Regions from separate parts of the Limosilactobacillus portuensis genome, predicted to be linked through region 2. Evidence: a T-box and tRNA genes for the amino acid it is inferred to sense, from the RefSeq annotation. Region 2 holds a T-box; the other holds one or more tRNA genes.

Region 1 (15,641 bases), 430 kb from region 2:
CTATCTACCACATCATCTTTGTGGGGTCTTACTTCCCGAAGGAATGGGAAATCTCATCTTGAGGCGAGTTTCACACTTAGATGCTTTCAGCGTTTATCTCGTCCATACATAGCTACCCAGCGGTGCTCCTGGCGGAACAACTGGTACACCAGCGGTATGTCCATCCCGGTCCTCTCGTACTAAGGACAGGTCCTCTCAAATTTCCTCCGCCCGCGACGGATAGGGACCGAACTGTCTCACGACGTTCTGAACCCAGCTCGCGTACCGCTTTAATGGGCGAACAGCCCAACCCTTGGGACCGACTACAGCCCCAGGATGCGATGAGCCGACATCGAGGTGCCAAACCTCCCCGTCGATGTGGACTCTTGGGGGAGATAAGCCTGTTATCCCCAGGGTAGCTTTTATCCGTTGAGCGATGGCCCTTCCATGCGGAACCACCGGATCACTAAGCCCGACTTTCGTCCCTGCTCGACCTGTCTGTCTCGCAGTCAAGCTCGCTTGTGCCTTTACACTCTGCGAATGATTTCCAACCATTCTGAGCGAACCTTTGGGCGCCTCCGTTACCTTTTAGGAGGCGACCGCCCCAGTCAAACTGCCCACCTGACACTGTCTCCCAGCACGTTCAGTGCTGCGGGTTAGAGTGGTCATAATGCAAGGGTAGTATCCCACCAACGCCTCCGTCGAAACTAGCGTTCCGACTTCTATGGCTCCTACCTATCCTGTACAAGCAGTACAAACACTCAATATCAAGCTACAGTAAAGCTCCATGGGGTCTTTCCGTCCTGTCGCGGGTACCCTGCATCTTCACAGGGATTTCAATTTCACCGAGTCTCTCGTTGAGACAGCGCCCAGATCGTTACGCCTTTCGTGCGGGTCGGAACTTACCCGACAAGGAATTTCGCTACCTTAGGACCGTTATAGTTACGGCCGCCGTTTACTGGGGCTTCAATTCAGAGCTTCGCCGAAGCTAACCCTTCCTTTTAACCTTCCAGCACCGGGCAGGCGTCAGCCCCTATACTTCATCTTACGATTTTGCAGAAACCTGTGTTTTTGATAAACAGTCGCCTGGGCCTATTCACTGCGGCTGGTCTTGCGACCAGCACCCCTTCTCCCGAAGTTACGGGGTCATTTTGCCGAGTTCCTTAACGAGAGTTCACTCGCTCACCTTAGGATTCTCTCCTCGACTACCTGTGTCGGTTTGCGGTACGGGCAGTTAACGTGCTCCTTAGAAGCTTTTCTCGGCAGTGTGACATCGGCAACTTCGCTACTGTAATTTCGCTCCCCATCACAGCTTGTCAACCCGGATGTAAGCATTTGACTCACATCCTGACTTACTGCTTGGCCCCACTCTTCCAATCGTGAGGTTTGCTTAGCCTCCTGCGTCCCTCCATCGTCAAACGCAGTTAACTGGTACAGGAATCTCAACCTGTTATCCATCGCCTACGCCTCTCGGCCTCGGCTTAGGTCCCGACTTACCCTGGGAGGACGAGCCTTCCCCAGGAAACCTTAGTCATTCGGTGGACAGGATTCTCACCTGTCTTTCGCTACTCATACCGGCATTCTCACTTCTAAGCGCTCCACCAGTCCTCACGGTCTAGCTTCACCGCCCTTAGAACGCTCTCCTATCACGTGCACGTAGTGCACATCCACAGTTTCGGTAATATGCTTAGCCCCGGTACATTTTCGGCGCAGAATCACTCGACTAGTGAGCTATTACGCACTCTTTAAATGGTGGCTGCTTCTGAGCCAACATCCTAGTTGTCTATGCAACTCCACATCCTTTTCCACTTAGCATATATTTAGGGACCTTAACTGGTGATCTGGGCTGTTCCCCTTTACACGGTGGATCTTATCACTCATCGTGTGACTCCTGGGCATAAATCAATGGCATTCGGAGTTTATCTGAAGTTGGTAACCTATGACGGGCCCCTTGTCCAAACAGTAGCTCTACCTCCACGATTCTTTTTCCCAAGGCTCCCCCTAAAGAGATTTCGGAGAGAACCAGCTATCTCCAAGTTCGTTTGGAATTTCACCGCTACCCACACCTCATCCCAGCCATTTTCAACTGACACGGGTTCGGTCCTCCAGTGCGCTTTACCGCACCTTCAACCTAGACATGGGTAGGTCACCTGGTTTCGGGTCTACAACTACATACTTCGTACGCCCATTTCAGACTCGCTTTCGCTGCGGCTCCGGTTTTTCCACCTTAACCTTGCATGCAATCGTAACTCGCCGGTTCATTCTGCAAGAGGCACGCCGTCACCCATTAATGGGCTCCGACAGCTTGTAGGCACATGGTTTCAGGAACTATTTCACTCCCCTTCCGGGGTGCTTTTCACCTTTCCCTCACGGTACTGGTTCACTATCGGTCACTAGGGAGTATTTAGCCTTGCGAGATGGTCCTCGCTGCTTCCGACGGGGTTTCACGTGTCCCGCCGTACTCAGGATCCTGAACTGAGAGAGTGCCGTTTCGTCTACTGGGCTTTCACCATCTCTGGCACAGCTTCCCAACTGTTTCGACTACGTCGCTCTTTGGTAACTCAAATGTTCAGTCCTACAACCCCAACGAGCAAGCTCGTTGGTTTGGGCTCTTCCCCGTTCGCTCGCCGCTACTAAGGGAATCGATGTTTCTTTCTCTTCCTGCAGCTACTGAGATGTTTCAGTTCACTGCGTCTACCGCTTGCTAGCTATAGATTCACTAGTCAAGCAACCAACGACTAAGTTGGTTGGGTTTCCCCATTCGGAAATCTCCGGATCAAAGCGTACTTACCGCTCCCCGAAGCATATCGGTGTTAGTCCCGTCCTTCATCGGCTCCTAGTACCAAGGCATTCACCATGCGCCCTTCATAACTTAACCTTGATAATCACTTCGTGATTATCCGATTAATTGAGTTAGCGATTAATTTCTAAAAAACTCAAAATAACGCGGTGTTCTCGGTTTGTTTTGTTAATTAATAAAGAAAATTGATATTATTTAGTTTTCAAAGTGCAAGCTCGCTAACCTCACGGTTAGCAATGGAGAATAACGGAATCGAACCGATGACCTCCTGCTTGCAAAGCAGGTGCTCTCCCAGCTGAGCTAATTCCCCATATATGGGCCTAAATGGACTTGAACCATCGACCTCACGCTTATCAGGCGTGCGCTCTAAACCAGCTGAGCTATAGGCCCAAATAAGCGTCATAATCTTGTTTTGAGAGTAAATCTCTCAAAACTAAACAAAGTTTCCACAATGTGTAGGTTTCCGTTTTATTCCTTAGAAAGGAGGTGATCCAGCCGCAGGTTCTCCTACGGCTACCTTGTTACGACTTCACCCCAGTCATCTGCCCTGCCTTAGGCGGTTCCCTCCAAATGGTTAGGCCACCGACTTTGGGCATTGCAAACTTCCATGGTGTGACGGGCGGTGTGTACAAGGCCCGGGAACGTATTCACCGCGGCATGCTGATCCGCGATTACTAGCGATTCCGACTTCGTGTAGGCGAGTTGCAGCCTACAGTCCGAACTGAGAACGGCTTTAAGAGATTAGCTTACTCTCGCGAGTTCGCAACTCGTTGTACCGTCCATTGTAGCACGTGTGTAGCCCAGGTCATAAGGGGCATGATGATCTGACGTCGTCCCCACCTTCCTCCGGTTTGTCACCGGCAGTCTCACTAGAGTGCCCAACTAAATGCTGGCAACTAGTAACAAGGGTTGCGCTCGTTGCGGGACTTAACCCAACATCTCACGACACGAGCTGACGACGACCATGCACCACCTGTCATTGCGTCCCCGAAGGGAACGCCTAATCTCTTAGGTTAGCGCAAGATGTCAAGACCTGGTAAGGTTCTTCGCGTAGCTTCGAATTAAACCACATGCTCCACCGCTTGTGCGGGCCCCCGTCAATTCCTTTGAGTTTCAACCTTGCGGTCGTACTCCCCAGGCGGAGTGCTTAATGCGTTAGCTCCGGCACTGAAGGGCGGAAACCCTCCAACACCTAGCACTCATCGTTTACGGCATGGACTACCAGGGTATCTAATCCTGTTCGCTACCCATGCTTTCGAGCCTCAGCGTCAGTTGCAGACCAGACAGCCGCCTTCGCCACTGGTGTTCTTCCATATATCTACGCATTCCACCGCTACACATGGAGTTCCACTGTCCTCTTCTGCACTCAAGTCGCCCGGTTTCCGATGCACTTCTTCGGTTAAGCCGAAGGCTTTCACATCAGACCTAAGCAACCGCCTGCGCTCGCTTTACGCCCAATAAATCCGGATAACGCTTGCCACCTACGTATTACCGCGGCTGCTGGCACGTAGTTAGCCGTGACTTTCTGGTTGGATACCGTCACTGCGTGAACAGTTACTCTCACGCACGTTCTTCTCCAACAACAGAGCTTTACGAGCCGAAACCCTTCTTCACTCACGCGGTGTTGCTCCATCAGGCTTGCGCCCATTGTGGAAGATTCCCTACTGCTGCCTCCCGTAGGAGTATGGACCGTGTCTCAGTTCCATTGTGGCCGATCAGTCTCTCAACTCGGCTATGCATCATCGCCTTGGTAAGCCGTTACCTTACCAACTAGCTAATGCACCGCGGGCCCATCCTGAAGTGATAGCCGAAACCATCTTTGAAACGAAAACCATGTGGTTTTCGTTGTTATGCGGTATTAGCACCTGTTTCCAGATGTTATCCCCCGCTTCAGGGCAGGTTGCCCACGTGTTACTCACCCGTCCGCCGCTCACTGGGAATCCAACGTCAATTCAGTGCAAGCACGTCATATCAGTTGGGCCAGTGCGCTCGACTTGCATGTATTAGGCACACCGCCGGCGTTCATCCTGAGCCAGGATCAAACTCTCATATAAAATATAAGAACTTGAATAGCTCTAATTCAAATTAATTAAGCGAATTGACTTCGCAAATGTTTTGCTTCAAATCATTATGATTGAAGACCCTACACATTTGATTCGTCGAAACTTTGTTCAGTTTTCAAAGGTCTACCTTAGTCAGCAACAAGTGTTGACTAACAAATTTGTTATATCAGATGCTCTTTGTAATGTCAACAACTAATTTTAATATTTTAACTAGCTGTCATACTTTTTAACAAGCAACTTTTATAATATATCATGTTGTCTCGCTTAAGTCAACAATTAATTTCAATCAACATTTGATAGAAATCATTACCTCGCAGACAACGTTAATTACTATACAAGCTCATCATTAATAAGTCAACGTCTATTCTAAAAAAATTAAACAAATTTTCTATAAGCGAATTTTGTGATTTCTTAGTTCATTATTGTTCATAATATTTGCCGTTTTAACGTAAAAAATAACGATCGATCAATTTAAAGTTCGATCTATTTTCAATAACGTTTACACCTACACATGAAAATGTTTCTTACTATATTCATCGCAAAGATTTTATTACTGACTAATCAAAATTTTTTCACTCCTTTATCTATTTCTAGTAATTCTAAAATTCATCAACAAGATAACCATCCCTTGGATCTTCAAACACTATTAACATTCGTTTCAGATTAATTTTCTCTCTACAGAAATCTAATATAAAAAGACTCCGCATTGCCTTTTAAGACATTGTGAAGTCACTATCTGGTTCCATTATCGTTGTTCTTCTGGTACCCCCGAATAAATTCGGTCAACTACTTTATCAATTGGATCAATTTGATGAATGAAAGAAATGCCAAGACCAAGTGAAGCATATCCCTTACTGAGATCACCATCAATCATTCCATCGTGCATTCCGCGATAAGCATTGGCAGTATGCCACACTTCTTCTTTACTTTTACCTTCGTCGGTTAATCGAACTAGTCGATTAGGTAATTCTCCTGGAAGAGAGCGATAATATTTCGGTTCAGCACTAAACAATACTTCGTCATATGCATCATTTTCTATAACCGCTTGCTTAATATTATCAGCCATTGGTGATTCTTCCGTTGCCAAAAAAGCAGTACCTGCAAAAATGCCATCAGCGCCTAGAGCAAAGGCAGCTTTGGCGGTACGAGCATCGACAATTCCTCCAGCAGCCATTACTGGTATTCGACCATTAACTATATCAACCACATACGGAACTGCAGAAAATGTTCCTACAGCTTTGTCTGGAACGGTTCCACCTTCGTCAAAGCCTGTTGCGACGATAACGTCAGCCCCCATTTGAACACTTGCTTCAACTATTTCTTTTGTTGGCGTAGCAGGACGATAAATAATTTTAATACCGTTATCGCGTAGCTTATTAAACCACCGAGAAATTGGTTTAGCAGCATAGATTACCGCGGCAGCAACCTTCTCTTTAGCCATTAATTCAATCATCCTACCAGTAAAAGCACCTTTATCTGGATCAGGAGTAAAAATAAGATTAATTCCAAATGGCTTTTTCGTTAGTGCTTTAGTTTTTCGAATTTCCTTTTGCATGTTCTCAAAGGTCTGATTATGACTTTCTGAGGTATCAATTGGATACTGACCAGCATTAATCCCAAGTGTTCCCATTCCTCCAGCATTAGAAACGGCAGCAACCATTTCTGCATTTGTTAACCAGAATAACGGACCCTGGATAATTGGTTTTTCGATTCCTAATTTTTCGGTAACTTTATTCATCATGATCCCTCCATATCGTTTATACTATTATTATGATGTTATAACCATAGCAAGTAAAATAGTAATAGTTAGTGAAATTATTACAGATGAGGAATAATAATGAATAATTTAAGACGAGAAATTCAAATCTTAGAAGGTGCCCAATACACCGCTACCTTAACCACCCTTGCTGAAAAATTATATTTAAGTCAGCCTTACATCAGTCGACTAATTAAAAAAATGGAAGACAATTATCAAATCAAATTAGTTAATAGAACTAATCCACTCTCTTTAACAAAGGCAGGAGAATCAATTCTTAATAACATGAAAGAAATTCAAGCCGCCGAAGATAATCTCCATACCAATATTAGGAGACTCAAGCATCAAGAAGAAGGGGTAATTACAATTGCTTTTTGCTCTCTAATTGGCTTGTCAGTAACTAATATCATTGCTATCCTCCATCAAGCCTTTCCTGAAACACTATTTAAGGTTACAACAACTGCTAATGAGCACTCCTTAACTAGTAAAGAGGTCGATATTGTAATTGGTCAAAAATGCAACAATCCGCTTTTTCAGATTCTGCCATTTGAACCAGCAGAAATGTCACTGCTTATTCCAGATACTTGTCCCCTATACAACCCCCATCAAAAAATTATTTCTTTTTCTGAAGAAGGATTATCGAAACTAAATAATAGCAACTACATTGCCGTTAGTAATGCTTCTTTCTTTCAGCAGCAAGTTAATTATCTTCTCAAGAAAAATCATATTTCTATTAATAAGTTAGCTGAAATGCCAACAAGTAGATTAGCAACCCAACTAGCACTCAAGACTAAAGCAACAACAATCACAACCACCAAGATTGCGCAAGATAGTTTAACTAAAGAAAGTGCATACTGTCTAATGCCGCTCCCTCGCAACTTGATTAATCTAACTCTTGCCGTCTCTTACTTACAAAGTGCACCAGTATTAACTAGGCAGGTAGCACAAAAAATATATGATCTAGTGAAATAACCAAAAGAGCCACACCTCTCTCAAATTTCAAGAGGATGTGGCTCCTTATATGTTACTTCTTCTTATTCTTTTTCTTCTTACCGTTCGTTTCTTCCTTTTCTGGACGCATTGTTGGGAAAAGGATGACATCACGAATAGACTTAGCATCAGTTAATAGCATTACTAACCGGTCGATACCGATTCCGAGACCACCTGTTGGCGGCATCCCATATTCAAGGGCCTCAACGTAATCTAAGTCTACTGGTTCTGCTTCATCATTACCATTAGCCTTTTCCTTAGCTTGCATTTCAAAACGTTCCTTTTGGTCAATTGGATCGTTTAATTCACTAAAGGCATTCGCTAATTCACTACCGTCAACGTACAATTCAAATCGATCAGTCATTGCTGGATTTTCCTTGTTCCGCTTTGCTAGTGGTGAAACTTCAACTGGGTACTCATAAACAAACGTTGGTTGAATCAAGGTATCTTCAACGAATTCTTCAAAGAAGGCATTCAAAATATGACCCTTTGTCCAGTATGGCTTATATTCAACCTTATGCTCGTCAGCCAGCTTCTTGGCGTCATCATCAGTCATTGATTCATCGCTAAAGTCAATTCCTGTCTTTTCCTTAACAGCGTCAACCATTGTGATCCGCTTAAATTCACCACCAAGGTCGATTTCATGTCCTTGGTAAGTAATCTTGCCATCATCAGAGACAACCTTAGCCGCTACCTTAACAATCCCCTCAGTTTCATCCATTACGTCACGGAAGTCAAAGTAAGCAGCATAGGTTTCCATTGTGGTAAATTCAGGGTTATGGTGTGGATCCATCCCTTCATTCCGGAAAATCCGGCCAAGTTCGTAAACCCGTTCAAAGCCACCAACAATCAACCGCTTCAAGTAAAGTTCGGTTGCAATCCGCAAGTACATATCAATATCCAATGCATTGTGGTGGGTAATAAATGGTCGAGCATTTGCACCCCCTGCTTGGGTGTTCAAAATTGGTGTTTCAACTTCAGTAAAGCCATGTTCATCCATGTAACGACGAACTGCTTTAATGATCGCTGTTCGTTGGTGGAAGCGCTTGAAGCTTTCTGGATTTGAAATCAGGTCAAGATAACGTTGCCGATAAATTGTTTCAGGATCGGTAACCCCTTCCCACTTGTTTGGAAGTGGCCGAAGAGCTTTAGACAAGAATGTAATCTTGTGGGCCCGAACAGTTAATTCTCCCGTATCGGTTTTGATTACATCCCCTTCAATCCCAAGAAAGTCACCAATATCAGCACGCTTAAAGATATGGTATGGTTCATCACCAACCATGTCTTTTCGAGCATACACTTGAATCTTACCAGTTCGATCAACGAAATCAGCAAAGCCAGCCTTACCGCTACTCCGCTTCCGCGTCATTCGACCAGCGATAATCACCATTTCGCCCTTTTCGCTTAGTTCTTCCTTATCAAATTGATCGTACTTATCGTGCAAGTCTTGAGCAAGGTGATCCCGCTTAAAGCGACGACCGAATGGTTCAATTCCCGCCTCTTTAAGTTCTTCCATCTTTTCGCGACGAACGCGCATTTGATCTAATTCTTGTGACACGTACTTTCTCCTCCTCTTAATTAAGCGTGCTTCCGTTGCTCTTTCTTCAATTCACGCTCAGCTGTTTGTTCAGCAAACCGATCAAAAATATCATTCATTTCCTGACGAGTCTCCGCTTCAACTAACGAAGCTTTGGTCCGGGCAGAACGTGGAATTCCCTTAAGATAGTAAGTAGAAAGGCCACGAAATTCCCGAACACCCTCATATTCACCTTTGAGGTCAATCAACCGATTAAGGTGTTCCTTAGCCATCTTAATTTTTTGTTCAGGTGTGGCTTCAGGAAGAAGCTCGCCAGTTTCCAAGTAATGTTCTGTTCGCTTTAACATCCATGGGTTACCAAGAGCTGCTCGACCAATCATTGCAGCGGTTGCTCCCGTCTCATCCAGAATCCGCTTAGCATCTTCTGGAGTCCGAACATCACCATTAGCCATAAATGGAATTGATAAATGATCTGCTACTTCTTTTAGTATATTCCAATCAGCGTGTCCCGTATACATTTGTTTTCGGGTTCGACCATGCATTGCTAGAGCTGCAGCACCTGCCCGTTCAGCTGCTAGGGCATTTTCAACTGCATAGATATGCTTATCGTCCCAGCCAGTCCGCATTTTTACCGTAACTGGTTTTTTCACTGCATCGGTAACATATGATACCATTTCGTAAACCTTATTGGGGTCAAGAAGCCAGCGGGCACCAGCATCCGTTTTAACAACCTTATTAACTGGGCATCCCATATTAATATCAATCACATCAGCTGCTGTATGTTCATCAACATACTTAGCGGCCTGAACTAAGGTTTCCTTTGTACCACCAAAAATTTGAATTCCCATCGGGTGCTCACTTGGATCGACATCCATCATGTTCAACGTTTTCTTGTTATGGTACATAATTCCTCGATCAGAAATCATCTCGCAGACTACGTATCCTGCACCAAACTCCTTGCAAATCACCCGAAATGCCGAGTTGGTAACTCCAGCCATTGGGGCAACCACAACTTGGTTAGGAATTTCGACAGTTCCAATATGCCACTTCATTTTTTCACCTCATTATAAAATTAATGTGAACTGCACTGGCTAATTCTTCGTTCAATAACCAAATCATGATAGCACATCATCGATTTTTCACCAAATAAATTGGGTTATTTAGATTCCTCTTGGTTCATTTTGGCATAGATATCTTTTAATTTCTGCTCATTAAATTCATACTTCTTACCACAGAATTGGCAGACCGCTTCAGCATGGTGATCTTCATTGATCATCTTTTCCAGATCCTTCTTTGAGATACTTGCCAACGCGTGAGCAAACCGTTCCTTACTGCAATCGCAACGGTATGAAACTGGCATCCGGTCTAAAATCTTCAATTGATCACCAAAAATTCGTTTCAAGATATCCTCAGGAGTATCACCGTCCCGAAGCATTTCTGATACTAATGGCAACTCCTTCAATTTCTTTTCAAGTTTACTAATTTCTTCATCACTTGCCCCAGGGAGCACTTGAATCATAAAACCACCAGCAACTTCAATTGATTCATCAGGATTAACAAAGACAGAAAGACCAACCGCTGACGGAATCTGTTCCGATTGTGCAAGGTAATAGGTAAAGTCATCACCAAGTTCACCAGAAACCAAATTAACCTGCCCGGTATATGGCGTCTTATCTCCAGGCGCCATTTTGGTAACGGATAATGTTCCGTGTTTGCCAATCGCTCCAGAAACATCGATCTTTCCCTTTTCATTTGCCGGTAAACTAACGTGGTTATTCCCCATGTAGCCCTTAACGGTTCCCTGAGCTGTCCCATCAGCAACAATAAACCCAACTGGACCATCACCCTGAATTTTAACGGTCATCCCTGCTTCACCTTGGAGACTGGCAGTTGCCAAAAGGAGAGTTCCAATTAGTGTTCGACCAAGAGCAGCTGAAGAAGCACTCCAGGTATCATGAATTTCATGGGCCTTTTCGACTAATTGACTGGCATTAACCGCATAAGCACGAAACTTGCCGTCCTTGCTAATACTTTTTACTAAATAGTCTGTTGATTTCATTTTTATCATCCTTTCACGTAAAAAACAGGAAGAACACGACCGACCTCTCGGCTTATTCCCCCTGTTTCTCAATCTAATTATTTATCACGCTCATCCGGAGCATCGGAATGATCGGAATCAGAATCTGCATCACTAGCAGATGTTGGTGCATCAGCTGCCTCACTATTTGGAGTATCAGCAGCTTGTGAAGCTTCATCATCTGTAGCTGAACTACTTGCTTTTAGTTGTTCAGTTGCGTTACTGTGCTTTTCATCTTCTAATCTTTCCAAGGCACGCTTTGACTCTTCAAAGGTTTGTGCACGGGCTTCTTCATCAGCCGCAGCAATATCCTTATCAGGCAATTTCCCAGTCTTATAAAGACTAAGAATTTGCTTTTCGTCAAGTGTTTCATACTTCAGTAACGCTTCAGCAATCAGCTTATGTTGTTCACGGTGGGTCTCGATGATGTGAAGAGCTTGTTCGTGTCCTTCACGAAGGATCCGGCGAACTTCCTCGTCAACTAAGGCAGCAGTCTTTTCAGAGTATGGTGACTGGTCGTAGCCCTGACCTATAAATACTTGACCAGAACTTTGTAATTCAACAGGACCAATCTTATCACTCATCCCGTATTGGGTAACCATTGCCCGCGCAATTTGAGTTGCTTGTTCAAAGTCATTAGAAGCACCTGAAGATTGAGACTTGAAGATTAATTCTTCAGCTGCACGACCACCCATTAATCCGGCGATCTGTTCTTCAGCGTTCTTCTTAGACATTAACATCTGATCTTCCCGCGGCAGCATAATAGCGTAACCACCAGCACGACCACGAGGAACAATTGTTACCTTATGGACGACTCGGGCATCATTCAAGACAAGCCCAACAATTGTGTGCCCTGCTTCGTGGTAAGCAACAGTCCGCCGTTCTTGCTTTGATTCCACCCGATCATGCTTAGCCGGACCGGCAATTACCCGGTCTTCAGCCTCATCTAGATCAGCAGCATCAATTTGCGTCTTGTTTCGGCGAGCAGCTAATAGCGCAGCTTCATTTAGCAAGTTAGCCAAGTCAGCACCGACGAACCCAGGCGTTTGCTTTGCAATTTCCTTCAGATCAACGTCATTTGCCAATGGCTTATTTTTAGCATGAACACGGAGAATAGCTTCACGTCCCTTAACGTCTGGACGACCAACTAAAATCTTCCGGTCAAACCGACCTGGACGAAGCAAAGCAGGATCCAAGACATCAGAACGGTTAGTAGCAGCCATTACGATGACACCTTCGTCACCTTGGAACCCATCCATTTCAACCAGTAATTGGTTCAGGGTTTGTTCACGTTCATCATGGCCACCACCCATTCCGGCACCACGCCGTCGACCAACGGCATCAATTTCATCAATGAAAATGATTGCAGGGGCTGCTTTTTTAGCCTGTTCGAATAAGTCCCGAACCCGGCTAGCACCAACACCGACAAACATTTCAACGAAGTCAGAACCAGAAATTGAGAAGAATGGAACTCCAGATTCACCAGCAACCGCCTTTGCAAGCAAGGTCTTACCAGTACCTGGAGGACCCTCAAGTAGAACACCAGATGGGATCTTAGCACCCAAACGAGTGAACTTCTTTGGATTCTTTAAGAATTCAACAACTTCAACCAATTCTTGTTTTTCTTCTTCTTCACCAGCAACGTCAGAGAACCGAACCTTGTTTTTCTTGGCATCAGCAGGCTTTGCTTTTGTCTTACCAAAGCTCATTACTCCACGACCGCCACCACCTTGGCCAGCTTGGCCCATCATCATGTAGAAAAAGAATATCATGATGATTAGTGGCAAAACAGTTAACAGCAAGTTCATCCAAACACTGTTAGATTCCTCTGCCCGCGTACTGATCTTAACGTTATCCCGGTTAGCATACTTTTGCAGTTGACTAACAGTTACGTCACTTTGTAATACCGAACTTTGGAAGTGGTTAACTTTACTGTTTCGTTGCGTGGCAAAACCAAAACTATTAGCAGAGTTATTATCAACAGATTGTGGTTTACGATAAGTACCAGTAATCTTATAAACTCCACCATTTGGCTGTAGCTGGAAACTCTTAACCTTGTTACTCTTCAATTCAGAGATAAACTCTGTTTGTGAGACAGTCTTACTTTGTCCATTATTTTGGCTTCCACCAAAGAAGAAGTAAGCAATTCCCATAATACATAAGAAAATCACTGCGTAGAAGAGAACGTTATGAGTAAAATTATTGTTTCTCCGATTGTTATTCATAACAACCTCCTATCTACCAGCAACAATAGTGTGGTTACAATTGTAGTGACTATCATAGCATAATTGACAAATATTGACCAGCCAATTATCACGCTGATAATCACCACCCATCATTGGTCAATTTTACATTTTTTAAATTAACTTTTCCACTGATTTGACAGTAACTAATCTCAAATAAAAAGGCGAGAAAAAATTTTTCTCGCCATCACCTTATTAATCCTTTTCATAAACAGCTGGTTTCAAGATCCCAACATACGGAAGATTTCTGTAATATCCTTGGTAATCCAAACCATAACCAACTAGAAATTCATTGGGAACATTAAAGCCAACATAATCGGCCTTCACTTCAACTTGTCGTCCCTCAGGCTTATCTAATAAAGTACATACCTTAACACTCTTTGCACCACGTTCTTTTAAGAGATCGATTAGGTACTTTAAAGTATGACCAGTATCAACAATATCTTCCATAATGAGGATTGAACGATCACGAACATCTGACTTCAAATCCTGAACCAGTTTTACTTTCCCAGTAGAAGAAGTTCCGCCATAGTAACTAGAAACATCAATAAAATCAAGTTTTGCCATTATATCCATTCGCTTGATCATATCAACAGTAAATAAAACAGCACCAGTCATTACGGAAATAATCAATGGACGCTGATCCTTGTACTCAGCAGTCAGTTGTTTAGCAAGTTCGTCCATCCGCCGATTAAGTTCTTCCTTACTGTATAAAACTCGTTCAATATCGTTATTCATTCTTTTCTCCTCTTCAAATCGCGCCTGCCAATAAATAGTCGTTGCCACCGGGTAGGGTAGTCGCGGGGACGAGTAAACCATCCCCATTTACGCCCAACAATCCAGACAACATTATTTTGAGCGTCAACAATTACTAACTGTTGATTACGTCTTGATAACGGCACTTTCTGATCAATTAAAACCCGACCAACTTTTTGGTGACCGCCATTCTTCAATGGTAGCCGATCTCGTTCTCGCCACCGCCGAATTGTTAATGGTAACTGCTCAGGTGATAACCACATTTCTTGACAGTATTCTCCCTGGTTAAAGAAGGTCCTATCCTTAGCGACAGCGATTTGATAATCGTTTTCAATTGAATACCAACGGCCCAATTTTACCACAGAATTTATGGAAGTTTGAGTTTTTTGTGGCGATTGATTAACATTTTTTATATATAGTTCGGAATAGTTCTTAAATAGTGCTAAATCAGGGGCAACCTGGCGTTCAAACTGGGGTAAATGACGATTATTAATGTCTGCAAGTAACTGCTCAATAAAGCCCCGTTTCAGCCCTAAGGCGCCAGTTTCCTCCAGCCACTTTACTAAAACCAGCCGCTCCTTAGCTAGAGATAGCTGACCTAGTTTTTTTATATCCAGATGGTCATTCTTGTTACTAAGTTTTGCTAGTTGTTCTTGAGCAAACTGGTTTTCAAGTTCAACTGCTAATTCTAACTGCTCATGGTAACTATTTAAAGAAGCTAAGAAATTAGCATTTTCTTTTTCTAATAATGGAATAACCTGATGACGAAAACGATTGCGACTAACATTCAGTTCGTGGTTAGTTAAATCTTCATACCACTTCAAATGATTATTGATGGCATATTCACGCAATCGGTGTTTAGGAAAAATTAAAAGAGGGCGTTCAAGCACTCCTGATGCAAAGGGCCGCTTTTCCTCAATCCCGATTAACTGGTGTAATTGACCACCACGGGTAAGCTTCATCAGCATTGTTTCAGCAAGATCATTTTGGTGATGAGCTGTCAATAAAATTGTTGCTTGCTCTTCTTTCATCACCTGAGCAAAAAACCGGTAACGCATTTTCCGGGCAGCTTCTTCAATCCCAGTTTGTGGATGATCAGCTAATGACCAATGATGAACGAGCAGTTTGAGCTGGTGTTCATTGCAATAATTTCGAATAAATCGCTCCTCTTCCTCACTCTGCTTTCGTAACCGATGATTAACATGGGCAACAATTATTTGAGGGCGGATACTTACGGGAAGCTCCTGTAGCAACGCTAACAAGACCATTGAATCTACTCCCGTTGAAACCGCCACGACCACTCTATCATTTTTATTAAAAAAGCGACCCCGTTCCAGGTGCCGCTTAAATTCGTTGTTTAATTCCATCTTAGCTCCGACGACCACCACGACCGCCACGCTTACCATCAGTTTGACGTTTTAATGTTGAAAGGCGGGATTC
Region 2 (15,641 bases):
AGTGAAGAACCTAAGAGTGATGATAGTAAGTCGAGTCAAGAAAATGCATCAGATGATCCTTTTGATGGTTGGAATGATCCAACTGCAGGAATCAATGATTCAAATGAACAAGCGGATAATGAATTTTCACACGTAAAGAAGCCAGAATTTAATGTTTTTAATGATGATTCTGCCGCAACTGATGATGACGATGATAACTTGTCAACACCACCATTCTTTAAGAATCGTCGTCAATAATGAATAGGTAAAAGATGGGGAGAAGCACTATTTAGGGCATCTCCCATTTCGTAATTTTAGAAAGGTTAGGAGGAATTGAGATGGCTAATAATATTTTTAAGAGTCTTTTTAGTGATGGTGACTCTGATAATCAAGAAGAATATTATGATGAACAGACTCCTGTTCCTCAAGGAGATAACAAGGTTGTTTCAATGAATAGTGTTCGTCAACGTTCAAGCAAAATTGCGTTGTATGAACCGCGACTTTATGCGGATGTTAAACAAATTGCTGATCAATTATTAAACGATCGAGCAGTAATTGTTAACTTTTCTCAAATGGATGCCAAAGTGGCTAGTCGGATTGTTGACTTTTTGAACGGAACTATTTTTGCAATTAATGGTGATATTAAGCGGATCGGGAAAGAGATATTCCTTTGTACACCAAAGAATTTTGAGGTTTCTGGTAATTTATCGGATACGCTTAAAAATGATCCGGATAAAATATAGCGGAAAAGGAGCTTGTAATGGCAATTATTAATTTTTTAGCCTGGGTAATTTACCAACTAATTGATATTTATATCCTGGTGATTGTCATTTGGTGCTTGCTATCATGGTTTCCAAATGCAAGAGGAAGTCGTTTGGGAGAGATTGTCAATCGGTTGGTAGAACCGTATATGCGGTGGTTTGACTTCATTCCGCCATTAGGAGGAATCAGTTTTTCGCCGATTGTAGCGATCTTTGTTCTTTACCTTGTTCAGTATGGGCTAAAAGCAATTACCATGATGATTTAATAGATAATGGATGAATTGAATATAAAACAACATTTCCGTGCCGATGAAGGGCCGATTATTGATCAGATCAGTGATTGGATCGTCCAGGCTAATGATCAGTATCGTCCGGTATTAACACCTTTTCTTAATCCTCGGCAGCAATATATTGCACAAACACTTGTTAATAGTGATGACAACGTTAAACTGAAATCATTTGGTGGCTGGCAAAATGCTGAAATGCAGCGGTTGCTCTTCTTCCCGTCGTATTATCAGCCACAGGTAGCTGACTTTGCAGTTACGGGCTTAGAAGTTGACTATCCGCAAAAATTTGCTGAACTTCATCATCGGCAAATAATGGGAACATTATTAGGTGAGGGATTAGAACGAGCGTCATTTGGTGATATCGTTACTGATGGAAAACGGTGGCAAGTGATGGTTACTAATCAGATGGCTCGGTTTGTTCATGAGCGAATCGATCACGTTGGCAAGATTAAGGTAAAATGGAAGCCGATCCCACTTGAAGAGTTAATTGTTCCTGAAGATGATTGGGAACAGGTATCAACCACTGTTTCGTCACTAAGAATTGATGCGGTAATTGCAGCAGGATTTAACTATTCCCGTAATCGGGCAAAACAGTTATTAGAACATGGCTTTGTTCAAATTAACTGGGAAGAAATGCAACGACCGGATTATTTAGTCCGGGAACATGATATGTTGTCCGTTAGACATGCTGGTCGTTTAAGAATGGATCAGATTGGGAGCATTACTAGAAAAAATAAGCAACGGATTACTTTATCAATTATTCACGCTTAATTAAGAGCACATGGAGGAAAAACCGATGAGTTTAACTGTAGATGAAATTAATCAAATCCAATTTAACACTAAAATGCGTGGCTACAATCCAACTGAAGTGAATGACTTTATTAAGGAAGTTGCACAAACAGTTCAGGAATTGACTGATCAAAATCGGACACTACAAGAAAAGGTCAAGGCCGATGAAAGCAAGTTGAAATACTTTAGTGAATTAAAGGATTCACTGAATAAGTCAATTTTGGTTGCTCAAGAAGCTGCCGATAAAGTTAAAAACAATGCCAAGCGTGAAGCTGATATTATGGTGCGTGAAGCTCAAAAACAAGCAACTGACATTGTTTCAACGGCTAACGAAAAGGCTAATCAAATTGTTGAAAATACTGCAGAGGGGACTCGAAAGTTAACTTCAGAAACTAGTGACTTAAAGAAACAAACGCGGATCTTCCGTCAGCGGCTACAAGTAATGCTTGAATCCCAATTGGAAGTTGTTAAGAGTGATGAATGGGATAAGTTATTAGCAAACGATGATATTGATAAATATGGAGAAATTCAAAATATTTTGGGAACTCGTCTTGACAATAATTCGGGTGAAAGTGTAGAATCAACCTCAATTACAACTAGTGATTTTGAATCTGAAAGTACAACTGCTACTGTTGCGGATGAGACTACTTCAGGCAGTGTTGCAATTGAAAGTAACGTTGCATCCGATTCAGCTGTTCCGTCAGATTCAGAGGTTGTTGTTAAATCAGAAGAAAGTGAAAGTGCTCCTGCTAGTTCTGCAGAAACAATTTCCTTTAATTCACCTACCGACTTTGCTTCAGCATTTGCCGATACTTCAACAGTAGCGCAAAGTGATGAGAGCGAAGCACAATCAACGACAACCAATGACTCTGTTGCGTCCTCGTCTACTGAATCAAGTAATAGTGAAGATGAGGGTGACACTGTCGTTGTTTTCCCAGATAATAACTAGTTGTTTAAATTAAATTGTAATAATTAGTAACGAAAACGTCGAAGGACATTAGTAAGACAAGAATGATTCAGCGAGTTAGCAAATGGTGTGAGGCTAATATTTAGTATTGTTTTACTTGATCGGTCCTGAGTACTTGATTGAATATATTTAAATCAGGTCGGTTCATTACCGTTAAACAATGGTTGAGGGGATATTAGATTAACTAAATATCCTGAAAACGGGTGGTACCACGGAAAACTTCGTCCCAGTGATGGGATGGAGTTTTTTTAGTTATTAATTGTTAATTGAGGAAGGAGAATTGCATATGCGAGTTAAAGACACATTAAACTTGGGGAAGACCAAGTTCCCAATGCGAGGGAAATTACCAGTCACTGAAGCACAACGTGAAAGTGTTTGGGAAGAAAATAAAGTATATGAATTACGACAAAAATTAAATGAGGGAAAGCCAACGTTTGTTCTTCACGATGGTCCTCCATATGCCAATGGTAATATTCACATTGGTCACGCCATGAATAAGATTTCTAAGGACTTTATCGTTCGTTACAAGTCAATGAGTGGCTTCCGCTCACCATACGTTCCTGGTTGGGATACTCATGGGTTGCCAATTGAACACCAATTGACGAAGGCTGGTTATGACCGGAAGAAGATGAGCTTAACAGAATTTCGTGACCTTTGTCGGAAGTACGCTTTGGAACAGGTTGATAAACAACGCAAAGACTTCAAACGGTTGGGAGTTAGCGGTGACTGGAATCACCCGTACCTAACTTTGGATAAAGAATTTGAAGCTGCACAAATTCGTGTCTTTGGTGAATTTGCTAAGAAGGGTCTCTTGTACCAAGCTAAGAAGCCAGTTTACTGGTCATGGTCATCCGAATCAGCATTGGCAGAAGCTGAAGTTGAATACCACGATGTCACTGCTAAGACAGCTTTCTTTGCTGAACAAGTTAAAGAAGGCAAGGGCGTTCTTGATAGTAACACCTACCTAGTTGTTTGGACTACTACTCCATGGACAGTTCCAGCATCTGAAGCGGTAGCGGTAAATGCCAAGTTTGACTACTCAGTTGTTAAGCCAGCTAATGATGATCGGAAGTTTGTTGTTGCAACAGAGCTTTTGGAAGGCTTAGCAGAGAAACTTGGTTGGGAAGATTACCAAGTAGTTAAACATGTCGCTGGTAAGGATCTAGAAGGATTAACTACTCAGCACCCATACCTTGACCGTGAGCTTTTGGTTGGAATTGCTGATTACGTTACTGCTGATGCAGGTACTGGACTTGTTCACACCGCTCCCGGATATGGTGATGATGACTACAACTTTGGTAAAAAATACGACTTGCCAATTTTCGCCCCAATCAATGATCAGGGTGTCCTGACCAAAGAAAATGGTGACGACTTTGATGGTGTCTTCTACCAAAAGGCTGATGATATCTCACTGCAAAAACTTGAAGATAATAATGCCCTTCTTCTTGAAGAACCATTAAAACACAGTTATCCATTCGACTGGCGAACAAAGAAGCCAATCATTTTCCGGGCAACGGATCAGTGGTTTGTATCCATTGAAAAGATGCGTCAAAATATCCTGGACGCTTTAGAAGATGTTAAGTACCACCCAGAATGGGGGAAAGTTCGTCTTCGCAATATGATTAAGGATCGTGGTGACTGGGTAATTTCACGGCAACGTGTTTGGGGTGTACCACTGCCAATCTTCTACGCTGAAGATGGTACACCAATCATGGAAGAAGAAACGATCAATCATGTTGCAGATCTCTTTAGAAAATATGGCTCTAACGTTTGGTTTGAACGTGACGCAAAGGATCTTCTCCCAGAAGGATACACTAACGAACATTCACCTCATGGTAAGTTTACTAAGGAAACCGATATTATGGATGTTTGGTTTGACTCTGGTTCTTCCCATCAAGGGGTTCTTGCTGAACGGGATTACTTGACTTATCCAGCTGACCTTTACCTTGAAGGATCCGATCAGTACCGTGGATGGTTCAATTCTAGTTTGATTACTAGTGTTGTTTGTTCTGGTCACGCCCCATATAAGGAAATTGTTTCCCAAGGATTTACCCTTGATAAGCGTGGTAACAAGATGAGTAAGTCACAAGGAAACGTTATCGATCCAAATAAGGTTGTCCAACAAATGGGTGCCGAAATTATTCGTCTCTGGGTAATGAGTGCTGATACCTCCGCTGATGTGCGGGTTTCAATGGGAACTTTCCAACAGATTTCAGAAGCATACCGGAAGTTACGGAATACTTTTCGGTTCTTGCTTGCTAATACTAGTGATTTCGATGCAAATGAAAATACCGTTTCCTACGAATATTTGAATTCCGTAGATCAGTACATGCTCGTTAAGCTTAATCATTTCCTTGAAAATATGCGAGCTGATTTTGACAACTACGACTTCCTTGATGCTTATCGGTTATTAATTAACTTTGTTAACAATGATTTGTCAGCTTTCTACATGAATGTGGCAAAGGATGTTCTCTACATTGAACCTGAAAATTCACAAACTCGACGTTCAATGCAAACCGTCTTCTATGACATCTTGTTAACAATGGTTAAGTTGCTTACTCCAATCTTGCCTCACACAACTGAAGAAGTTTGGAGCTACATGAACGAACCGGAAGAATTCGTACAATTAACTGAAATTCCGGAAGCACGCCACTTTGATGGTGAAGAAGGACTATTAGATAAGTGGTCTGAATTTATGGGAGTTCGTTCACACGTTTTGAAGAGTCTTGAAGAGGCACGGAACGCTAAGATGATTGGTAAGTCATTAGAAGCGCAAGTTGATCTTTATGTAAATGAGCACAATAAGGAACTATTAGAGAGCCTTGATACGGATGTTCAATTATTATTGGGAGTTTCAAAGCTTAACCTTCATTCTCTTGATGAAGCTGCTGATGATGCTGATCAATATAATGATGGCGTTGCGGTTAAGGTAAGTGTTGCTCCAGGAGAAACTTGTCAACGATGCCGGATGGTTAAGGAGGATGTCGGGTCAGATCCAGCTTACCCAACTCTCTGTGCTCGTTGTGCTAAGGTAGTTCGGGAAAGCTTCCCGGAAACAGTTGATGAAGGCCTAGAAAAATAGTCGTCCATCAATGACAAATACCTAGTTAGCGTTGTAAAATACCAAGTGACGTTTATGTTGCTTGGTATTTTTTATTGTAGGTGAAATTAATGTTACAAGGCACAGTCAAAAGCTTTGATCGTGAAAAGGGTTGGGGATTTATCAATGTTCCCCATGAAGGTGAGGTTTTCGTCCATTATACGGGAATTGAAGGCCACGGCTTAAGAATTTTAACTCCAGGAGAACGGGTTGCGTTAGTTATTGTTCAAGGAAAACGCGGACCACAAGCGGCACATGTTCAACGGCTCAGTAAGCGAGGCTATTAAAATGAATTTTGAAGAGAAAACATTAAGTGAGAAGAGTGTTTTTAACGGTAAGTTGATTAAGGTTGCTGTTGAGGAGGTTGAAACTCCCAAGGGGTTGAAAGCTCAACGAGAAATTGTCCACCATGCTCCAGCAGTGGCGATCCTGGCATTAACTGCTGATCACAAAATAATTTTGGAAAAGCAATGGCGCTCGCCAATCCACAATACGACCTTAGAAATTCCTGCAGGAAAGGTTGATTCACGTGATAGTCGTGATGCTCTTCATGCTGCTAAACGTGAATTGAATGAGGAAACCCGTCTTAAAGCAGGAACAATCAAGAAAATTTCATCATTCTATACATCAATCGGGGTTATGGATGAATTCATGACACTATACTTAGCGACGGATCTAACACCGGTGGAAAATGAACTGCCTCAAGATCGGGATGAGCAACTGGTGTTAGAAAAGGTAACCCTTGATGAAGCATTAAAAATGATTGATGAAGGACAAATTGAAGACGCCAAGACGATTATGGCAATTTATTATTGGCGAGGGATGAATAATCATGGATAAGGATCCGCAAAATAATAATGAGCGGCTGACGCGTCAACAATATCGTCAGCAACAAACGACCGGTTCTAATGATGGTGAAGAGGAGCAACAGCTTTCTCGTTCTCGTGCTGATCAGAAAATTGAGCAGGAACAGCTAATCAGTGAGCAGAAGATGCAACGGCTACGAAAACGGTTAAATATTGCCATTATTAGTTTAGTAGTCGCTATTATAATCGTTTATTTAATTTTATTTTTTGTAAAGTAAGGATGAAGAAAATGAAGTTTGGAATTATTTGCGCAATGCCGGAAGAAATTAAGGAATTAACAGCGGCATTAAATGATGAACATGTAAAGGAAATCGGTGGTAAAAAGTATTATTCTGGACAAATTGATAACCAGAATGTTATTTTAGTTGAATCCGGCATTGGTAAGGTTGAAGCTGGGATTACAACAGAACACTTGATTACAGACTTTGGAGTTGATGTAGTGATTAACTCTGGTTCTGCGGGTGGAATTGGTCAAGGACTTCATGTTGGCGATGTTGTCATTTCAAGTGAAACTGCCTACCATGACGTTGATGCACGGGCATTTGACTATGTTTATGGTCAATTACCAGGAAAAGAACCTCGTTTTAAAGCATCCGCAAAGTGGGGACAAGCCATTGAAAAGGCTGGTGAACAGACTGGTTTGAATGTTAAACGCGGACTAATCGTTTCCGGTGATCAATTTATTGCTAGTAAAGATGCAATTCAAGAGATCCTTCATTACTTCCCTGATGCATTATCAAGTGAAATGGAAGGGGCGGCTGTTGGACAGGTTGCAACTGACCATGATGTTCCGTATGTCGTTGTTCGAGCAATGTCTGATACTGGAGACGAAGATGCCGGGGTTAGCTTTGATGAGTTTATTATCGATGCTGGTAAGCGTTCCGCCAAGATGTTATTACAACTCTTTGCGGATTTGAATAAATAGGGAGGCACATGAAGAGTGAGTGAAGTATATTTTGATAATGCTGCGACAACACCAATGACCAAGCCGGTGATTGATGAGCTGATAAAGCAAACGGAGAATACCTGGGGGAATGCTTCAACGGGATATTCTTACGGTCGTCACTCTAAACTAGTCCTTGAAAATAGTCGTCATATAATCGCTCAAAGTATTAACGCTAAGGATGAAGAAATTGTCTTTACTAGTGGGGGAACAGAAAGCGATAATACCGCAATCATTCAGACGGCATTAACGCGGCAAAACCTTGGCAAGCATATCATTACCACCGCGATTGAGCACGAAGCAATTTTGAAGCCATTGCATTATTTGGAATCATTAGGGTTTGATGTTACCTACCTGCCAGTTGATGAGAATGGTAATATTTCATTAGCAGATTTCAAGGCAGCCTTACGTGATGATACGATTCTTGTGTCAATCATGATGGGAAATAATGAGGTCGGGAGTCGGATGCCGATTCATGAAATTGGTGAAATCTTAAAGGATCACCAAGCATGGTTCCATACGGACGCTGTTCAAGCTTATGGTCTTTTGCCAATTGATGTTGAAGCTGATCACATTGACCTCATGTCAACTTCGGCCCATAAGCTGAATGGTCCAAAAATGGTTGGTTTTCTATATCGTCGCGACGGGATTAGTTTCCCGAGCTTTGTTCGCGGTGGTGACCAGGAAACAAAGCGTCGCGCGGGGACTGAGAATGTGCCAGCCATTGCGGCATTTGCTAAGGCAGTTTCCATTGATACCCCTGAGGAAAAGCAAAAGCGTCAGGAACGTTATTATCACTTTAAGCAGTTAATCGTTAAGCGGTTAACGGATGCTGGAGTTGACTTTGCGGTCAATGGGCAACTAGATCCTCATGCGCTTAACCATGTTCTTAATTTATGGTTTAAAGGAATTTCTACCTATGTAATGCAAACTGATCTTGATCTTGCTGGTTATGCCGTTTCGGGTGGTTCTGCATGTACTGCTGGAAGTATTGAGCCTTCTCATGTTTTGACAGCGATGTTTGGAGAGAATAGTCCACGAATTAGTGAATCAATTCGGATTAGTTTTGGGGCATTAAACACGGAAGAAGAAGTTAATGGCCTAGTGGATACAATTATCGAAATTGTTAATAAGCTAAAAGATATTAAAGGAGTTGAAGATTAATGCAGTTTGTAAAAACAGTTCAACTTCAAGGCGATGCGGACAAGTATTCACTTAGTCCCGACATTAAACGATACACCCTGATTGATTTAGGGTTTGAGGAAACCAAACGGGGAAATTTTGAATATGTTGGCAGTGTTGATACTGACAATCCATTTAAGCCAGTTGCTAAGCTTCGGATCCTGATTTCTGCTGATTTATCTGGGTTTAAAATGGAAACAGTTACCGGAAACGGAATGCGGAAAATTAATATCTTTACCCACCCTCGTGCTAAGGAATTTGTTGAGCAGTATCATTTTATTTTAAAAGAAATGCTTAAACGGGATGTTTTTTTAGTAACAAAAGGGTAAATTAATGCAGTAGTTAGCAAGTTTTGATACAATAGTTCACACTGGTAACATGCGACCTTCTATCGTAGATTGTTCCAGAATCTATTTGAAATGATGGTGATTAAATAATGTCTGACAAGAGCCATACACGGGTGGTTGTTGGAATGAGTGGCGGGGTTGATTCTTCAGTTACCGCCCTCCTATTAAAGCGTCAGGGATATGACGTCGTTGGTGTCTTTATGAAGAATTGGGATGATACCGATGAAAATGGGGTTTGTACCGCAACAGAAGACTATAAAGATGTTGCTAAGGTAGCAACTAAAATCGGCATTCCTTATTATTCAGTTAACTTTGAAAAGGAGTATTGGGATCGCGTCTTCAAGTACTTTATTGCTGAATACAAGAAGGGGCGGACGCCTAATCCGGATGTTATCTGTAATAAGGAAATTAAGTTTAAGGCGTTTATTGATTATGCTAACCAGCTTGGTGCTGATTACGTTGCGACTGGACACTATGCTGATTTAAAGCGTGATGCTGACGGACGGATGCATCTGATGCGGGCAAAGGATCAAAACAAGGATCAAACTTACTTCTTAAGTCAGTTAGACTACCAGCAATTAGATAAGGTGCTGTTCCCACTGGCAAATTATACCAAGCCAGAAATTCGCCAAATTGCTGAAGAAGCTGGACTTGCTACAGCCAAAAAGAAAGATTCTGTGGGGATCTGTTTTATCGGTGAAGATGGTCATTTCCGTGAATTCTTGAGTCAATATATCCCAGCACAACCAGGAAATATGGAGACAGTTGATGGTAAGGTAGTTGGCCAACATATGGGACTAATGTACTACACAATTGGTCAGCGTCGGGGTCTTGGCCTTGGTGGCAATAAGAAGAGTAATGCTCCTTGGTTCGTCATTGGTAAGGATATCAAGAAGAACGTCCTTTACGTTGGCCAAGGATATGAAAATGAGCACCTCTATGCAACTCACCTTGAAGCTAGTGATATTCACTGGGTTGATGATGTGGTAAGCCGGTATGGTCATGATTTTCACTGTACTGCCAAATTCCGTTATCGGCAAAAAGATGTCGGTGTAACGGTTCACATCTCTGAAGATGAACAAATGGTTACCGTAACCTTTGATGACCCGGCACGGGCAATTACTCCGGGACAGGCAGTTGTCTTCTATGATGGTGAAGAATGTCTGGGGAGTGCAATTATTGACCGGGCATATAATCATGATCACCTTTGCCAATACGTTTAAAACATAAAAAAATAATGCAAAGTAGGGAAGATGCCGTTATTAGTATATAGGTGGTATGCTTCCCTATACATATTTAGAAAAGTTTGAAACACGGCGATTAATTTTTGTTAAAATAGAGGAAAAAGGTCGAATAATATGACTAAAGTTTACTTAATCCGTCACGGGAAAACACAATGGAATCTTGAATCTCGTTATCAAGGTGCTAACGGGGATTCACCGTTACTTGATCAAAGCTATAAGGAAATTGAATTGCTTGCGGAATCGTTAAAGAATGTTCCAATCAATCATGTCTATGCTAGTCCGTTAAAGCGTGCTCGGGTAACGGCAATGACGTTACTACAGTATCTTAATCGGCCAGTTCCTCTAACAATTGATAGCCGGTTAAAAGAATTTAATCTGGGAAAAATGGAGGGAATGCATTTCGATGCGGTTGCTAAAAAGTGGCCTGATGTGTTAAAAAATTTTCGCCATCATCCAGATAAATATGATAGTTCTATCGTAGAAAGTGAAAGCTTTGCGCAAGTGATTAACCGTATGGGGGCAGCCATTAAAGAGTTTTGTCGGAATGATCCCCACGGCTCGATTTTAATTGTTTCCCATGGGGCGGCCCTTAATGCTAGTATTAATGCGCTTGTGGGAACCCCCCTGGCACATTTGAAGGATCGTGGTGGTCTTAGTAATACTTCTACTACCATCCTGACTACTGATGATGCTGAACATTTTGAATTAGAAAAGTGGAATGACACTTCATATTTGCATAAGGCTAATGTTGATCCGACTGATACCATCTGAGGAGAGTGGATTTAAATGACTGAACAACAAACTAATCGTGAAGAACAAAAGAAACAAACAGAACGTTTGGTGCATAAGTTGATTACCGCGATTGATGAATATCCTGATAAAGCTAACAACTACTATGATTTGGGTTCATTGTTAACTCGCCTTCAGGATTATGCTCAAGCCGAAGAATTATTTATGAAGGCTTTAGGAATTTTTGAAGCTAAGGGTGATCAGGAAGCGCAAAACCTATTAAATTATGGGCTTGGAAACTTGTATTATGAGGTTGGTAAGGTTGATCAAGCCATTAAGCTCTACAACAAGATTGATGATAAGAAACTGAAGGCAGATTCTTACCTAATGCTTGCCCAAAGCTACAGTAAGAAAAAGCAGTATAAGCAGGCAGTTGCTTATGGCTTAACAGCCCATGAATTACGACCGGAAGATCCAGAAATAGATCAAGCTCTGGGGGATGCCCTCCTTGCCTTGGGTGAATTTAACCAGGCCGCATCATATTATGACGCAATTTTGAAGCATCACCCTGGTCGAGCAGATACACAGTTTAACCGTGGATTAGTAGCAATGGTCCTTGGAGAACCGTATAAGGATTATTTGAATCAGGCACGGCAGATTGACTTAGATTACTACACAAAGAGTGAAAAGCGGATTGCTGAAATTGAAAAGACATTACAAGCAACCCAGAAGTCGCAAAATGATAAATAATAAGTTTAAGGAAGGATGACTTTCATGGCAGAAGAAATTAACCTATTTGAGGCGCCAGAAGAGCCATCCTTTTTTATTGGCCAAGTACAATCGGACATTTTTGATAGTCCTGATTCCTTTTATAAGGTTTTATTAGTGTCGGTAGAAGACGCTAATTTTGATTGGAACGAAAGTGAAATAACGGTTACGGGGAGTTTCGGTGATCTCCGCGATGATCAAACATATCGCTTTGAAGGTAAATTAATTGATCACCCTAAATATGGCCGTCAATTCCAGGCAAGCTCATATCATGCTAATCAGCCAACCAGTAAAGAGGGAATTATTAATTTTCTCGCTGGTAAGCAGTTCCCTGGAGTGGGAAAAAAGACTGCTGAAAAGATTGTTGAGCAATTGGGAATTCACGCAATTGACAAGATCACTGCTGACCCGCATATCCTTGATGGCTTAAAATTACGTGAAGCAGTTCGAACTAGTCTTGTTGAGAACCTGAACGCTAATCAAGGAATGGACCAAATTATCATTGGGTTAAATGACCTTGGATTTGGCAGTAATCTTAGCAGTGCGATTTTTGATCGTTATGGTGATGAAACTCTTCATATTATTAGTGAAAATCCATATCAGCTTGTTCAAGATATTGACGGAATTAGTTTTAAGCGGGCAGATCAGGTAGCCATTAAAATGGGAATTCCCGCAGACGATCAGCGACGGATCTCAGCGTCAATTATCCAGTCAATTGATGATTTAACAATGATGAGTGGTGATACTTATACCAGCGCTAAGCCGTTGCTTCAGGAAAGTATGCGTTTGCTTTCAGATGCTAATGGTCAACCAATTCCAACTGCCAAAGTTACCCAGCAGATTGTTGAAATGGAAAAAAACGGTACCATTCAGTATGAAGATAAACGAATCTATCCGGCAAGTTTGTATAAGGCTGAATGGCAAATTGTTGAAAATTTACACCGGCTTTGTCAAAATCAGGATGAATCAAAAAATGAGAAGCAAATTACGACCATTCTGGAAAAACTTCCAGTCAAAACCGGGATCAAATATGATGAAATCCAGATAGAAGCGATTAAGACGGCATTAACTTCTAAGGTAATGCTCCTTACTGGGGGACCAGGAACCGGGAAAACAACAATTATTAAGGGTGTTGTTGAAGCATTTGCTGAACTGCATGAAATTGCTCTTGATCCAAACCAGTATAAGGAAAAAGCATTCCCCATTTTACTTGCTGCGCCAACTGGTCGGGCTGCCAAGCGGATGAGTGAGGCAACTGATTTACCAGCAAGCACGATTCATCGCTTACTAGGCTTAAATGGTCGTGAAATGCCAACAGAATTAAACGCTAAGGATCTTGAAGGCTCATTATTGATTGTGGACGAAATGTCAATGGTTGATACATTGCTGTTTAAAGTTCTGGTTCAGTCGATCCCGACATCAATGCACGTTATCTTTGTTGGTGATAAGGATCAGTTACCTTCAGTCGGTCCTGGACAGGTTTTTCATGATTTGCTAGAATTTGCTGACCTACCACGGATTGAATTAAAAAAAATTCACCGTCAGGCAGCAGACTCAACAATTATCCCCCTTGCCCATGATATTCGTGAAGGAAAAATTCCAAGTGATCTAACGGTAAAAATGGCGGATCGTTCATTTATTGCATGTCACTCACGGCAAGTGCCAGGGGTTGTGAAACAAATAATTGAGATGAGTCAAAAGCGCGGTTATGATGCTAATGATCTCCAAATCCTGGCACCGATGTATCGGGGTGCAGCGGGGGTTGATCGATTAAATGAGCTATCCCAAGCCGTTTATAATCCAGCGGCTGCTAATAAGCAGGAGATTGAATTTCGGGGACAGGCTTTCCGAGTTGGTGATAAGGTTCTTCAACTGGTTAATAGTCCAGAGAATAACGTTTTTAACGGTGATATTGGCCGAATTACTGCAATTGAAAACGGTAGTAATAAGGGAAAAAAGAATGCCACAATGACAATTGACTTTGATGGAAATGAAGTTAATTATGGTCGATTAGAGTGGTCGCAAATTCGGTTGGCGTATAGTATTTCAATCCATAAATCTCAAGGTAGTCAATTTAAGATGGTAATTTTACCCTTAGTTCATGAATTTGGTAGGATGTTACAGCGAAATCTCCTTTACACGGCTGTTACTCGAGCGGCTGATAAGCTAATAATGATTGGGGAGACGTATGCCTTCGTTACGGCAATTAATAGTCAATCTGTTAACCGACAAACTAGTCTGGTAAAGAGATTAACGGATACTTGGAAACATCATGGTAAATTGGAATCACCGCTTGATCAGGGAACCGAAAGTCAGTTTGAATCAGATAGTAGCGAGAAGTATGCTAGCGTTCAAGACGTCTCTGATGATCAATTAGGTCAAACTAAGCAAACGATCCTAACTCCTGCACTGGTTAAGTCAGGAAAAATTGATCCAATGATCGGGATGGAAGGAATTCGACCAGCTGAATTTAAAAAATAGTTCAGCTTGCACCAGATAAGAAAACTTGCGATAATAACAGTGTATTGTTGATTTTATCTTGAGGAGAATAACAATGACTGAAATAAAAGATGCGAAAGATGTTCGCTTATTTGCCTTGAATTCTAATGAACCCCTTGCTAAGAGCGTTGCTGACAAAATTGGTCTTCCTCTTAGTAAAGCTTCCGTTAGTCACTTTGCGGATGGGGAAATTAAGGTAACGATTGACGAAAGTGTCCGTGGCTGTGAAACCTATGTAATCCAATCGGTTTCTGATCCAGTTAATACCAATTTAATGGAATTACTGATTATGGTTGATGCTTTACGTCGAGCAAGTGCCGCCAAGATTAATGTTGTAATGCCATATTACGGGTATGCACGTCAAGATCGTAAGGCACGCAGTCGGGAACCAATTACCGCTAAATTAATTGCTAATTTACTAGAGATGGATAAGATTGATCGCTTAATTACGATCGACCTTCATGCTGCTCAGGTTCAAGGTTTCTTTGATATTCCAGTTGATCACCTGCAAGCTACACAATTATTTGCTAAGTACGTAGAAAAACGTGATCTTGATAACGATATCGTTGTGGTTTCACCTGATCACGCAGGGGTTAGTTTGGCTCGTCGCTTTGCAGAAAAAATTAAAGCACCAATTGCAATTGTTGATAACCGGAATGATGAGGTTCGTGAACGGAGTAGTCAAGAAGTTCCAGAATACGTTATTGGAGACGTTAAGGATAAGGTTGCCATTATCGTTGATGATATTGTTGATACTGGTATACGAATGAGCTTATCCGCTAAAGCACTTCAAAAATTTGGTGCTAAAAAGATTTACGGGGTTGCAACTCACGCAGTTTTATCTGGCGATGCTCCTCAAGTACTGGAAGACTCGCCACTTGAAGAAATGTGGGTAACCGATACAATTGAATTACCTACTGAAAAGGAATTTAATAAGCTTCACCGGCTTTCCGTGGCGGACTTATTAAAAGAGGCAATCATTCGGGTTCACAATCACCAATCAATTCATGAGTTGTTTGAACATTAAATAAAAAACAGGAGACTATTAAGAATTACCACTCTTCCTAATAGTTTCCTGTTTTTTGAACGTAATAAAGATAACGCCGGGACTAACAATTACTTTAACTTAGTCTGGCGTTTTTCGTTAAGATAATAATTATAATTGCATAGTAAAGCCACC

Evidence for each region. The T-box of region 2 lies ahead of ileS (isoleucine--tRNA ligase). A T-box ahead of a tRNA ligase gene usually reads a tRNA of that ligase, here a tRNA-Ile.
Region 1: it has a tRNA-Ile gene. The T-box ahead of ileS (isoleucine--tRNA ligase) is inferred to sense a tRNA for this amino acid. The anticodon was not compared.

The regions. Positions count from the first base shown of each region.
Region 1 is NZ_CP117296.1:1,540,830-1,556,470, forward strand. It holds rRNA gene PRK60_RS08005 (23S ribosomal RNA) at 1-2,857, opposite strand, end outside; tRNA gene PRK60_RS08010 (tRNA-Ala) at 3,017-3,089, opposite strand; tRNA gene PRK60_RS08015 (tRNA-Ile) at 3,095-3,169, opposite strand; rRNA gene PRK60_RS08020 (16S ribosomal RNA) at 3,259-4,833, opposite strand; gene PRK60_RS08025 (NAD(P)H-dependent flavin oxidoreductase) at 5,588-6,583, opposite strand; gene PRK60_RS08030 (LysR family transcriptional regulator) at 6,680-7,570, shown strand; gene lysS (lysine--tRNA ligase) at 7,623-9,146, opposite strand; gene dusB (tRNA dihydrouridine synthase DusB) at 9,167-10,177, opposite strand; gene hslO (Hsp33 family molecular chaperone HslO) at 10,282-11,184, opposite strand; gene ftsH (ATP-dependent zinc metalloprotease FtsH) at 11,262-13,427, opposite strand; gene hpt (hypoxanthine phosphoribosyltransferase) at 13,641-14,183, opposite strand; gene tilS (tRNA lysidine(34) synthetase TilS) at 14,180-15,568, opposite strand; gene PRK60_RS08065 (S1 domain-containing RNA-binding protein) at 15,570-15,641, opposite strand, start outside.
Region 2 is NZ_CP117296.1:1,109,020-1,124,660, reverse strand. It holds gene ftsZ (cell division protein FtsZ) at 1-237, shown strand, start outside; gene PRK60_RS05655 (cell division protein SepF) at 318-722, shown strand; gene PRK60_RS05650 (YggT family protein) at 746-1,006, shown strand; gene PRK60_RS05645 (YlmH family RNA-binding protein) at 1,013-1,798, shown strand; partial or broken gene PRK60_RS05640 (DivIVA domain-containing protein) at 1,824-2,409, shown strand; T-box leader at 2,795-3,015, shown strand; gene ileS (isoleucine--tRNA ligase) at 3,070-5,865, shown strand; gene PRK60_RS05630 (cold-shock protein) at 5,955-6,170, shown strand; gene PRK60_RS05625 (NUDIX hydrolase) at 6,172-6,723, shown strand; gene PRK60_RS05620 (hypothetical protein) at 6,716-6,967, shown strand; gene PRK60_RS05615 (5'-methylthioadenosine/adenosylhomocysteine nucleosidase) at 6,979-7,674, shown strand; gene PRK60_RS05610 (cysteine desulfurase family protein) at 7,690-8,856, shown strand; gene PRK60_RS05605 (DUF1831 domain-containing protein) at 8,856-9,203, shown strand; gene mnmA (tRNA 2-thiouridine(34) synthase MnmA) at 9,311-10,444, shown strand; gene PRK60_RS05595 (histidine phosphatase family protein) at 10,580-11,236, shown strand; gene PRK60_RS05590 (tetratricopeptide repeat protein) at 11,252-11,944, shown strand; gene recD2 (SF1B family DNA helicase RecD2) at 11,969-14,443, shown strand; gene PRK60_RS05580 (ribose-phosphate diphosphokinase) at 14,517-15,488, shown strand.